2 regions of the Janthinobacterium sp. SUN128 genome follow, and region 1 is predicted to be linked to the other one. Evidence: predicted binding sites of a transcription regulator. Region 1 holds the regulator's gene; the other holds the start of a gene.
What was found. The regulator FNR, encoded in region 1, switches genes on or off when oxygen is low (the NO sensors DNR and NnrR bind a similar motif). The targets are predictions, from matches to a motif close to TTGATNNNNATCAA.
Positions count from the first base shown of each region.

Region 2: O3297_RS14335 (universal stress protein) is a predicted target of FNR. The motif match lies at 2,976-2,989, and genes of this name have one in related genera.

Region 1 is NZ_JAPWHY010000006.1:151,555-158,242, reverse strand. Features, by position in the region: gene O3297_RS26785 (cbb3-type cytochrome c oxidase subunit 3) at 1-101, shown strand, start outside; gene ccoP (cytochrome-c oxidase, cbb3-type subunit III) at 94-1,014, shown strand; gene ccoG (cytochrome c oxidase accessory protein CcoG) at 1,017-2,399, shown strand; gene O3297_RS26770 (FixH family protein) at 2,502-3,026, shown strand; gene fnr (fumarate/nitrate reduction transcriptional regulator Fnr) at 3,030-3,788, opposite strand; gene O3297_RS26760 (response regulator) at 4,038-6,688, shown strand, end outside.
Region 2 is NZ_JAPWHY010000001.1:3,164,348-3,171,035, reverse strand. Features, by position in the region: gene hemP (hemin uptake protein HemP) at 31-228, opposite strand; gene O3297_RS14345 (Crp/Fnr family transcriptional regulator) at 480-1,286, opposite strand; gene O3297_RS14340 (response regulator transcription factor) at 1,627-2,271, opposite strand; gene O3297_RS14335 (universal stress protein) at 2,427-2,894, opposite strand; gene O3297_RS14330 (protein phosphatase CheZ) at 3,373-4,245, shown strand; gene O3297_RS14325 (chemotaxis protein CheA) at 4,245-6,137, shown strand; gene O3297_RS14320 (S41 family peptidase) at 6,202-6,688, opposite strand, start outside.

The sequences.
Region 1 (6,688 bases):
GCGACTTCGACGCGGCGGCACGCCTGCCGTTCGCCGACGACGCGCTCGACTATCCGGCCGAAGCCGAAATGACCCTGGCGAAGGAGCATAACCATGGCTGACTTTACCAATGGCTTCTGGAATATCTACATCATCGTGCTGTCCCTGCTGGGCATCATCGGCTGCGGCGTGCTGCTGTACTCGCAGTCGAAAATCAAAGTGGTCGAGGGCGCCCCCGCTGACGGCACCACGGGCCACGTCTGGGACGAGGATTTGAAGGAACTCAACACGCCGATGCCGCGCTGGTGGATGTGGCTGTTCTACATCACCATCGTCTTCTCCCTGGCGTACCTGTTCCTGTACCCGGGCCTGGGCAACTATGCCGGCAGCCTGGGCTGGAAGTCGACGGGCCAGTACGAGGAAGAACTGAAGAAGGCGGAAGCCGACTACGGTCCCCTGTTCAACAAGTACCTGAGCCAGGACTTGAAGACGGTGGCCGCCGATCCGCAGGCGCAAGCCATCGGCCAGCGCCTGTTCCTGACCTACTGCGCGCAATGCCACGGTTCGGATGCACGCGGCAACAAGGGCTTCCCCAACCTGACCGACAAGGACTGGCTGTATGGCGGCGAACCCGACGTCATCAAGACCACCATCATGCACGGCCGCAATGGGCAGATGCCACCGATGGGCGCCGCCCTGGGCTCCGAAAAGGATGTCGAGAATGTGGCCCATTATGTGCTGAGCCTGTCCGGCTCGACCTCGGATCCCGTCAAGTCCGTGCTGGGCAAGGCCAAGTTCGGCGCCTGCATGGCCTGTCATGGCGCCGATGCCAAGGGTAACCAGATGCTCGGCGCGCCGAACCTGACGGACAAGACCTGGCTGTACGGCGGCAGCGCCGATACCATCATGGAAACCGTACGCAAGGGACGCAGCAACACCATGCCGGCCTTCAGCGATTTCCTCGGCGAATCCAAGGTACACGTGCTGTCGGCGTATGTCTGGAGCCTGTCGAATCCGCAGGCACCCGCGAAGTAAAAATGGAACCTCAAGTCATCAAGATGTATGCGGCCCGCGAGCAAATCTACCCTCGCGAGGCCAAAGGACGCTACGCTACCTGGCGATGGGTATGCGTATGGCTTACCCAGCTGGCGTTCTACGGCTTGCCGTGGTTGACCTGGAATGGCAGGCAAGCCCTGCTGTTCGATTTGACCACGCGCAAGTTCTACATTTTCGGCGTCGTGCTGTGGCCCCAGGATTTCATCTATCTGGCGGCCCTGCTGATCATCTGTGCGTATTTGTTGTTCCTCGTCACGGCCATTGCCGGGCGGGTGTGGTGCGGGTTCTCCTGCCCGCAAACGGTATACACGGAAATTTTCCTGTGGGTCGAACGCCGCATCGAGGGCACGCGCAGCGCGCGCATGGCCCTCGACAAGCAGGGCCCCTCCGTGCGCAAGGCATTCAAGAAGACGGCCAAGCACCTGGTATGGGGCGCCATCGCCCTGTGGACGGGCTTTACCTTTGTCGGCTACTTCACGCCGATCAAGGAACTGGCGCAGTCGGTGACCACCCTCAATTTCGGTCCCTGGGAATGGTTCTGGGTCTTGTTCTACAGCCTGGCAACCTACGGCAACGCGGGCTGGCTGCGCGAGCAGGTGTGCAAATACATGTGCCCCTACGCGCGCTTCCAGAGCGCCATGTTCGACCAGGACACGCTGATCATCACCTACGATGCCAAGCGCGGCGAACCGCGTGGCGCCATGAGCAAGAAGGCCGGCAACAACGACAAGCTGGGCGATTGCATCGACTGTACCCTGTGCGTGCAGGTGTGTCCGACCGGCATCGATATCCGCAACGGCCTGCAGTATGAATGCATCGGCTGCGCCGCCTGCGTCGATGCCTGCAACAGCGTGATGGACAAGGTCGAGCGGCCGCGTGGCCTGATACGCTACAGCACCGACCATGCGATGGAAAACAACTTCAATTCGAAGCAGATACGCCAACGCGCCATGCGCCCGCGCGTCCTGATCTACACTTCCATCCTGGCCCTGATCATCATCGCCGTGTGTACGTCGCTGGCCCTGCGCACGCCCCTGAAAATGGACGTGATCCGCGACCGCGGTTCGATGGGACGCGAAGTGGAGGACGGCATGATCGAAAACGTCTACCGCCTGCAGATCATGAATACGTCCGAGCAAAGCCAGCATTTTAAAATCAGCGCTTCCGGCTTGCCGGGCCTGACCTTGCTGACGCGCGAAGAAGTGACCTTGCAGCCGACGGAAACGCTGGGCTGGCCGATCCGCCTGCGCGTGCCGCACGGCGTCGGCGAGAAGGGCTCGAACAAGATTGCGATCGAATTGCAATCGCTGGACGATCCATCGCTGCATGTGCGTGAAAGCGCGGTATTCATCGTGCCGCGTTAACAAGGAAAGGCGGACGGGGACCGGGTGCCCTCGCCGCCGCCACGAAGTTGCAGGAAGGCCGGTCCCCATGCGGGGACTGGCTGATCAAACAGGAGAAACACCATGTCCGACAGTCTGAAACTGCAACCCCCCGTTGCACCGTGGTACAAGCATCGCTGGCCATGGCTGCTGATGATCGGTCCCGGCCTGTCCGTGGTCGTCGGCAGCTTCATGGGCTATATCGCGTTTACGCAGCCCGATGCGCTGGTGGTGGGCGATTATTACAAGCAGGGCAAGGCGATCAACCAGGATTTGAAGCGCGACACGATCGCCAGCGACCTGGCCATGGATACGCGCCTGTCATATGACGTGGCTGCAGCGCGCCTCAGTGGTTCCGTGCACAGCTTCGGCAAGGCTTATCAGGCGCCGCTGCAGCTGCACCTGGCGCATGCGACCCTGCCGGAAAAGGATATCAAGCTGCTGGTGCAGCCCGATGCGGCCGGCAATTTTTCCGTAGCACTGCCGATGCTCGAGCGCAGCCGCTGGCAAGTGCTGGTGGAAAACGACAAACGCGAGTGGCGCCTGTCCGGCATCTGGACCTGGCCCCTGCAACGCAGCATCGCGCTGCACGCGGATGAAGAACTGTAAGTCTTATTTGCAGACGTCCGTGCCGGCCGTAATGGCTTTCAACTTGGCCGGCTGCAGGATTTCGATCTCGCGGTTCGAGACGCGCAGCCAGCCTTCCTTCTTGAATTTCGACAATAAACGGCTGACGCTTTCGATGGTCAGGCCCAGATAGTTGCCGATTTCCTCGCGCGACATGCGCAGCTGGAAATTGCTGCCCGAATAGCCGCGTGCTTCATAGCGCGACGCCAGGTTGACGATGAAGGCGGCAAAACGCTGGGTCGCCTGCATATTGCCCAGCAATAGCATGACGCTTTGCTCGCGCGTGATTTCCTGGCTCATCATGCGGTGGAAATGACGCAGCAGGGTCGGCATATTGCCCAGCAATTGTTCCAGGCTGGAAAACGGAATTTCACACACTTCACTGTCTTCCAGCGCCACCGCATTACAGTGGTGGCGGTCGGCGCTGATGGCATCCATGCCCAGCAGTTCACCGGCCATCTGGAAACCCGTCACCTGCTCTTCGCCACCCGGATTGATCTGGTAGGTCTTGAAGTGCCCGAGGCGGATCGCGTACAGGTTCTGGAACGAGTCGCCGATGCGGAACAGCGAGGCCCCGCGCACGATCTTGCGGCGGCGGCCGATGATCTGGTCCAGCCTATCCATGTCGCCCACATCAAGGCCCATCGGCAGGCACAATTGATGCATGCTGCAGGTCGAGCATCGTGCACGCAACGCCTCCACGTTCACGGTGGGCAAGGTGGGAGTGAGTAGCGCTTCAGTCATGTCGGTACCTTTTAGAAAATGCAACAACAAGTTTACTGCATACAGCTGCATACAGGGTTGCCGTATGCCAATTTCACCGTAAATTCGGCGAATAAACGACGTCCAGCCTTTAATTATATGGCAACATCGTCAAAAGCCCATACGGGGCGGGCAATTTGCGCGGCGGCGCTTGCCAAGCTGGGGTATTGATAGGAAAATTCCTGACAGCATTATCTGCCGCCTGTGCCGCCCGGCACTGAAAAGGAAATCATGAAGCCTCTCGGCATTAAAGCAAAAGTCGCGCTGGCCACCAGCCTGACCTCGATCGCCATGATCGCGCTGGTCACCATGATCCAGGTGCAGCACATGCGCGACGACTTCACCCGAGTACTGCTGAGCCAGCAGTCATCCCTGATCAGCCGCACCGCTGCCGAGCTCGACGACAAGCTGGGCATGCTGCTGCAGATTGTCACCCTGACGGCCAGGCAGCAGCCGCCGGAATTGATCGCCCAGCCCGCCAAACTGCGCGAATACTATGCGCGCCGCTCGATGCTGGTGCTGTTCGACGACGTGCTGGTGCTCGACGCGCATGGCGCCATCGTGGCCGACATGCCGGAAGTGACGGGGCGCGCCGGCATCAACGTCGCCGAGCGCGAGTATTTCCAGACCGTCCTGCGCACGCGCCAGCCCATGATTACCGAGCCGATGCTGGGCAAGTCGAGCGGCATGCCCATCGTGCAGATGGTGGCGCCCGTGCTGGCCGCCGATGGCCAGGTGGCCGGCGTGGTGATCGGCGTGCTGCGCCTGTACAAGGACAATCTGCTGGGCCGCCTGCGCTCGGAAAAGATCGGCAAGAGCGGCTATTACTTCATCCTCACGCGCGGCGCCGTGCCGCGCTATGTGCTGCACCCCGATACCAGCCGTTTGCTGCAGCCGCGCAAGCCGAACGCCAACCTGACGACCACCCAGCTGCTGAAGGAGGATGGCGAAGGCAGCATGGTCAGCACCAACAGCCGCGGCATCACGGCCGTCAACAGCTTCAAGCGCCTGAAATCCGTGAACTGGCTGCTGGCCGCCTCGCTGCCCGTCGAGGATGCCTTCGAACCGTTCGATGGCGTACTGTACCGGCTGGTGCTGTGGAGCATCCTCGCTTCGCTGCTGGCCGCCTTTGTTCTGGGCTTGGTCACCGTACGCCTGCTGTCGCCGCTGGTGCGCCTGCGCGACACCCTGCTGGCCCTGCGCACCAGCGGCAGCCGTTTCACCCCCGTGCCGGTACAGCAGCGCGACGAGATCGGCGAACTGACGGAAGCGTTCAATGGCCTGATGAGCGAACGCGACCGCCTGCAGCAGGAACTCGAAGCGCGCGCGGCGGAGCTGGAGCAGGAACGCGACCGGGCCGAGGCGGCCAACCGCGCAAAGAGCGATTTCGTGGCCAACATGAGCCATGAAATCCGCACGCCCCTCAATGCCGTGCTGGGCATGGTGTATTTGCTGGGCAATACCAGGCTCGACACGGAACAGCGCAAGTACCTGACCATGGTCAGAGTGGCGGGCCAGTCGCTGCTGGGCATCCTCAACGATGTGCTCGACTATTCGAAGATCGAGGCGCGCCGCATGGAATTGTCACCCGTCGAATTCGACCTCGATGAAGTCATGAATACCCTGGCCACGACGATGACGATGAATGCGGGCGAAAAGGAGCTGGAACTGGCCATCGCCGTCGAGCCCGACGTACCGCGGCGCCTCGTGGGCGACGCCCAGCGCCTGCAGCAAATTCTCGTCAACCTGGCCGGCAACGCCATCAAGTTTACCGAGAGCGGCGAAGTGGTGGTGGCCGTCAGCCTGGCCGAGAGCGAAAACGGGCGCGCCTGGCTGCGCTTCGAGGTGCGCGACACGGGCATCGGCATGACGGAACTGCAGCAACAGCAGCTGTTTGCCGCGTTTTCGCAGGGCGACCAGAGCATCACGCGGCGCTTCGGCGGCACGGGCCTGGGCCTGGCCATCAGCAAGCAGCTGATCCACATGATGGGCGGCGACATCGCCGTCGCCAGCAGCGAAGGCAAGGGCAGCCGCTTCTGGTTCAGCGTGCCCTTCGAGATGCTGGCGCAGCCGGCCGAAACGCGGCGCACGCCGGCCCTGGGCCAGCTGCGCCTGCTGGTGGCCGACGACAACCGCACCACGCGCGAACTGATCGTCAAGCTGATCGAGGCGTGGGGCTGGCTGGCCGACGAAGTGGACTCCGGCTTTGCCGCCATCGAACTGTACCGCGAACGCCTGGCGCAGCAGCAGCCGTACGACGTGGTGCTGGCCGACTGGCACATGCCCGTGATGGACGGACTGGCCACGGCCAAGGCCATCCGCCAGGCGGCCAGCGGCCAGCGCCAGCCCATCGTGGTGATGGTCAACGCCTTCGCCCGCAACCACCTGGAGGAAATCTCCAGCGCGGCCGAGGCCGATGTCGTGCTGATGAAGCCGATCACGGGCTCCAGCCTGTTCGATGCCCTGCACCAGGCGCTGATCGCCAAGAATGACGACGGCGAGCAGCGCATCCTGCACCAGCCGCTGGGCACGGAACTGGCCGGCGTGCATTTCCTGCTGGTGGAAGACAATCATTTGAACCAGGCCGTGGCGCGCGGCATCCTCGAACACATGGGCGCCACCCTGGACGTGGTGGGCGATGGCTTGCAAGCCGTGGAACGGCTGCGCACGGAAGCGCTGCGCTACGACATCGTGCTGATGGACATGCAGATGCCCGTCATGGACGGTTTCAGCGCCACCCACATCATCCGCACGGAACTGCGCCTGAACCTGCCCGTGATCGCCATGACGGCCGGCGTGCTGGCGTCCGAGCGCGAGCGCTGCATGACGGCCGGCATCAGCGACTTCATCGCCAAGCCCGTGGTGGTGGAAGAGATGATGGA
Region 2 (6,688 bases), on a different contig from region 1:
GCGAGTGTGGTGACTGGCTGCCGTGCTGCTTCAGGCAGTCAGGATCAGCTTGTTCAACTGGGTGACGCGCAGGCGATAGATCTTGCCGCTGTGCTCAATCTCCACTTCGCGGCCCTGTTGCAGCAGCGCTTCGCTGGTGATGCGGCGCGCCGGCTGGGCCATGCTGACGGGAGGACGGACGTGGGCGGTAGCGGCATCCTGGATCAAGGCTGGTTTTGAGCTTTGCATGTTGGGCTTTCTTTATCTCAGTTGAGAATGATTCGTATTTGCATTATTGTTGAATGTGGCCCGAAAAGCAAGGCTTATTTGTGTGGGATCCGCGCTTTTTTGCGGTGAGATGGCAGCGTGGAAGATGCTGCTGCGCAAAGGTGGCCGCTGGCGCGGCGCGGAAGAGGAGTGGCCGCAAAAAAGACCCGGCAAGGCGTTGTGCGCCTTGGCCGGGCCAAGCCTGTGCCAAGCTTGAAGAAATCGGGATGGCGCTAAATGGTGGCCAGCAATTGCGCCGAGGCGGTGGCGGCTGCGGTGGTATCGGCCTTGAGTTTGGCGGCGGCCAGCTGCTTGGCGCGCGAGCGCGACGGCGGCAGGCGGCGCAGGGTTTTCAGGGCGTCCGGATCCTTGATGCCGATGGTGCGCTGGTCAACCGTGATGAGGCCAATTTCATTGAATGCGGACAAGGTGCGGCTGACCGTTTCCAGGGTCAGGCCCAGGTAGCTGCCGATTTCATGGCGCGTCATGCGCAGGTTGAACAGCTTGCTCGAATAGCCCATCTGCGCGAAGCGGTCGGCCAGCGAGACGAGGAAGCGCGCCACGCGGGCTTCGGCGCTGAGGGCGCCCAGCATGCCGATCATGGCTTGCTCGCGCACCAATTCGCGGCTCATCACGCCATACATGACGTTTTCCAGTTCCAGGTGCACCCTGCCCAGCGCCGTCAGCTTCTTGAACGGCAGCAGGATCAGGTCGCAGTCGGACAGGGCCACCGCTTCCGAGGAGTAATGGCGCGAGTGGATGCCGTCGACGCCCAGCATGTCGCCCTTCATGGGGAAGCTGAGTACCTGCTCATTGCCGAATTCATCGATGAGCACGGTTTTCAGGAAGCCCGAATTGACGATGTACAGGGTGTCGAACGGTTGGCCGATGGTATGCACGCGCTGGCCCGTCTTGAATTGCACGTGCTGGAACAGCAGTTCGTCAGCGGCGATGGTGCAGGCGCTGGAGATATGCAGCAGGTCGCACACCTCCTTCAGGTTCGACCAGAGCCGGCCCTGGCGCTGGCGTCCCGCTTCCATCGGGGAGGAGGGGGCCAGCGACGGTGAGGCAGCGCGGGTGTCGGGCGTTTGCGTGGACAGCATGTTCATCTCCTGGTGACAGGTAGTTCAGAGTTGAATGACGGGGTGCTCGGGGCGGCGGGCGGGCAAGGGTCGGCGGCGCGCGTCCAGGCAGGTAATGCTCAATTCGCTGAAGACTTGCTGTGTGATGAAATAACTTTCCAGCAACTTGATGACTGGTTTCAGTATGCCAACAACCGTATGCAATTAATATCAGCAGTGGCTGAATATGGCAGTAGGAGCTGCGGTAGGTGAGGTAGGATTGTTCCTACAGTTGGCGCGCGGGCGCGCGCCAGGAGAATCACGTCTTGAAGGGCGATAGCAGGCGGTGCGCGACGGCATACTGGACCATTTCCGATAGGGAACTCATGCCCATCTTTTGCATGATGCGCGTCTTGTGCGTACTCACCGTCTTCACGCTCAGATGCAGGTTGTTGGCAATTTCCGTGATCGACTTGCCGGCCACCAGCAGGGAAAAGACCTCGAATTCGCGGTCCGACAACTGTTTATGCAGCAAGCTTTCATTCGGCATCATGATGTTGAGCACGAGCTGCTCCGCCACCTCGGCGCTGATATAGGGGCGTCCCGACGCCACCTTGTGGATGGCGCCCACGAGCTGGGTGCCCGCGCTTTCCTTGGTCAGATAGCCTTGCGCGCCGGCGCGGATGGCGCGCACCGCATATTGCTCTTCCTCGTGCATGGTGAGGATCAGGATGGACAGCTTGGGCGCCTCGCTGCGGATTTGCCGGATCAGGTCGACGCCGCTGCGGCCCGGCATCGACAGGTCGAGCAGCAGCAGGTCGAAGCCGCCCTGGCGCACGTGGTTGAGGACTTCAAACCCGTCGATGGCCTCACCCACGATGTCGATATCCGGCGCGCCGTCAAGGATGCGCTTTAATCCTTCACGCATGATGGTGTGGTCGTCGGCAATCACAATACGTATCATAGGCGGGCAATCTGGTGGCGTGTAATCTGCTGTGTCCGTTACCGGACAATCAAATGTTAAGAAACGAGAAATGTTGTCATTTTAACTGAAGTGGCCGCACGTTTGCCTTTTTCTTGCTGTGCCGGCAACGGCGGCCTCCGTGGCCATGTGACCCCTTATTTTGCCGGGGGTTCCTTGATCAGCCTATGCACGAGCACGGGCAATTTCGAGTGCGACAGCACCTTGTTGGTGACGCTGCCCAGCAGCAACTGGCCCCAGCCGCTGCGGCCATGCGAGCCCATGAAGATCAGGTCGCATTGCTGCAATTGCGCCACTTCCACGATTTTCAGGGCCGGGCTGTCGGAAAAGGCCGTCAAGCCCGTCGCCTGCAGGCCCCGCTTGGCAGCCGCGTCGAGGATGGGCTGCCAGTGGTCGGCACCCGCCTTGCGCATGGCGATGCGGTATTCCTCTTCGCTGGGATAGCTTGGCGGAATGATTTCGATATACACCGGGTACTGGTACTCGGGTGCCACGTACACGGCAAGGATGTCGGCGTGCATCTGTTCGGCAAAGGCAACGCCGGCGCAGGCCGTCAAGTTGGAGACGGTGGAGCCGTCCGTGGCGATCAGAATTTTCTTATACATGGCAGGTCCTTTGGCGATGACTCAGCGCGCGCAACGCCTCTTATTGTAGACGTGGCGGCAGCATTGTATTCATGTAAAGACTTGATAATTGTCAATACTACTGCACCTTCAGTATAGACAACATTGGCAGAAAGATCGTGTTTAAGGTGCAACGATGTCCCAGCGATATCCATATGGCGCTGTTGCGCAGGCGCCCGCGGGCAGGATTTCTTGTGCGGCGCGTGGTCTTGCACGCACGCCAATGGTAGTATTTCAAAATACAACAGCAGGAACACTTATTTCCTGGCGGAAAAGCTCTTGTGGGCCAGCTTTGCACCAGGAAGCGCGTTTTGAGATTTACCAACAGGGCGGCGCCCTGCTACACTCGCACCATCGCAGCGGTATTGCCTCAAATCATCTTAATCGAGAAATTGTGGGTATCAGTCTGTAAAACGCACAGTTCAGGCGGAATTTTGACAAATTATGGAGAAGCAGGGATATGACCAACGCCGCTGATGATTTCGATGCATTATTCGATGAAGTATCCGCGCAAAGCGCGGCCGCAGCCACGCCGGCGCCTGCCGCCGCGCCCGCTCCCGCCGTGATCGCGGATGACGATTTTGACGCGCTGTTCGACTCCGTGTCGGCCAGCGCCGCCGCACCGGCAGCTGCAGCCGCAGCGGCGCCGGTGGCTGTCGCGCCAGCCGCAGCGGAAGCGGCCCCCGTGGCCAGCGCCGGCGCGCCTGGCGAAGCGGCCGATCCGGTCGACCAGTCCGACAAGCCGATGTTCGAGCGCCTGGGCGGCATCGTGCGCCTGCTGCACGACTCGCTGCGCGAACTGGGCTACGACAAGGCATTGACGGAAGCGTCGTCGCAGATCGTCGACGCCCAGGACCGCCTGGAATATGTCGCCACCCTGACGGAGCAGGCCGCCAACAAGGTCCTGAATACGCTCGACGAAGGCATGCCGGCGCAAGACGTGCTGTCGAAGAAAGCCAAGGACATGGACAGCCGCTGGACAGCCTTGTTCGATGGCAAGCTGAGCCTGGAAGAATTCAAGGCCCTGGCCGGCGATTCACGCCAGTTCGCGCAAGCCGTTGCCGAAGCAACGGAAGCGGAAAAAGCCCGCTTGCTGGAAATCATGATGGCCCAGGACTTCCAGGACATCACGGGCCAGCTGATCAAAAAAGTGGTCAACATCACCAAGACGGTGGAGCACGAGCTGGCTCAGCTGCTGCGCGACAACGCGCCGGCCGAGGTGCGCGAAAAGCTGGCGCAAAAGCCGGTGCCGCTGATGCAGGGCCCGTCCGTGCCGTCGGTGGCGCTGGACCAGGATAATGTAGACGACCTTCTTGCGGATTTGGGATTCTAATGGACGATATGCTCAAGGATTTCGTCGTTGAGGCGATGGATCTTGCGGTTAATGTTGAAGAGCACTTATTGCGCCTCGAGCGTGATCCTGACAACAAGGAAACGCTGAATGCCGTGTTTCGTTCTTTCCACACCATCAAGGGCGGTGCCGGCTTCATGGGCTTGCCCGCGCTGGTGGCGGCCTGCCATCTGACGGAAAACCTGTTTGACGCCTTGCGCACGGGTGCCGCGCCGGTAACCCCCATCGCCATCGAGGCGGCGCTGCAAGCGTCCGGTTTCGTTGCCGACCAGCTGACGGAATTGGCGAATGGCGCCGCGCCGGAAAGCTTGCCGGCCATGCCGGAAGAGCTGGAACATATCCTGACGAACGCCATCGAAGGCAAGGGCATGGACGCGCCTGCGCCGGCCGCCGCCGTGGTGGCGGAAGCGGCCGTGGTCGTTGCCGAGGTCGCAGAAGTTGCCGTGGCCGCGCCCGCCGCCGCCGCCGTTTCCACCGCCGGCGCCGATGGCCTGGACTGGGAAAGCATGTATAACGCCGTCGTGCCCGAGGGAAGCCGGGTCGCTGCCGCGCCGGTGTCCGCCGTCGCCGCTGCCCCTGCCGTCGTGGCCGCCGCGCCGGCCGCTGCCGCTGCTGCCAAGCCGGCCGCCAAGAATTGGGATGGCGCCGAACGACGCGAAGAGCGTCCGGAAGTGCGCCATGCCGCGCCCGTCAAGGAAGACAGCATCCGCGTCGATGCCGTCAAGCTCGACGCCCTGCTGGAAGTGGCCGGTGAATCCGTGCAGGCCGCCAACCAGGCTGCCGTGCTGCTCGAGCGCTTGCTGCAATTCAAATTCGAAGGCCAGGCCGCCACCCTGATGGCGACTCTGGCGGAAACCCTGGAACGCGCTTCGCGCTACTCGACGGAACTGCAGCGGGCCACCCTGGCCACGCGCATGCAGCCCGTGGGCCGTCTGTTCCAGAAATTCCCGCGCCTGGTGCGCGAGCTGGCGAAAGACCTGGGCAAGGATGTCGAGCTGACCATCGAGGGCGCGGAGACGGAAGTCGACCGCGTGGTGGTCGACAGCTTGTACGATCCGCTCGTGCACATGCTGCGCAACTCGCTCGACCATGGCGTCGAATCGCCGGAAGCGCGCCTGGCTGCCGGCAAGCCCGCCAAGTCGTATATTTCACTGAAAGCGTGGCAGGAAGCCAACAGTGTCATGATCGTGCTGCAGGATGACGGCAAGGGCATGGATCCGGCCTTCCTGCGCAGCAAGGCCCAGCAAAAGGGCTTGATCAGCGAAAACGCGCAATTGAGCAACGACGAATGCTTCCAGCTGGTGTTCCTGCCGGGCTTCTCGACCAAGGAAGTCGCGTCCAGCGTCTCCGGCCGTGGCGTGGGCATGGACGTGGTGAAAACGGCCGTGGAGAAAAACCGCGGCGCCATCCATATCGAGTCGGCGCTGGGCAAGGGCACGAAATTTGCCATCCGCCTGCCGATCGAACTGTCGATCGTGCCGACCATGCTGGTGTCGACGTCGGGTGCCGCGCTGGCGCTGCCGATGGCGGTGGTGCAACGCGTCGTCGAATTGCCGGAAACCTTCATGGAAGTGGGCGGCGCGCCCGTGCTGAAAGACCAGGGCCGTCCATTGCCCGTGCGGTCGCTGGCCGGCTCCCTGGGCTACGAATCGTGCAGCGAGCGTGTCGGCATCGTGGTCGCCGCGCCACAGCCGTACATCCTGGCCGTGGAAGCCGTCGATGGCACGGCCGACCTGGTGATCAAGCCGATGACGGCCATCACCGTGGAAGGCATCACGGGTACGGCCCGCTCGGCCGAGGGCGAGCTGGTGCTGGTTGTCGGCCTGTCGTTCCTGATGGACGGGTGCCGGGGGAGCGTCCGGTTGGCAGCTTAAGTCTTGCCTTATTCATTAGAAAGCCCGCCAGGTATAGCGGGCTTTTTTTATGGCGCCAGCGATGTCAGATGTTGTCCGGGCGTAGCGTGCCCCCTTCAAGCCAGCGCTGCACGCGCAGCACTTCCTGAGCGCGCTCCGCCTCGTCCTTCGGTGGCGGCAGGTAGATATCGGGCATGATGCCACCGAGATCCACCTGCAGCTGCGGCAAGCGGGCCGAGCGCGAGGTGGCGTATTGCAAGTGGCGCTGTCCTGATGGCAGGGCGTGCAGGCGCAGGTTGGAATAGTCGAGTGCGCCGTAACTGTTGCGGCCGATCAATTTCACATGAAAACTTTGCCGCGCCGCCAGCAGGAATTCTTCGCAGGAGCTGGCGCAGTCGCGGTCGACCAGCACGGCCACGCGCGCCGGCCGGCGCGGTTCCGGCGTGTCCGCGCGCATATAGCTGATGGTGCCGCTGCTTTGCTGCGGCGCGTATTGGCCCGGCTTGACGCTGCGCATCTGCGTCACGGCCTGGGCCGCAAAGGCTGCGCAGGCCTGGTCGCCGGGTGCCAGC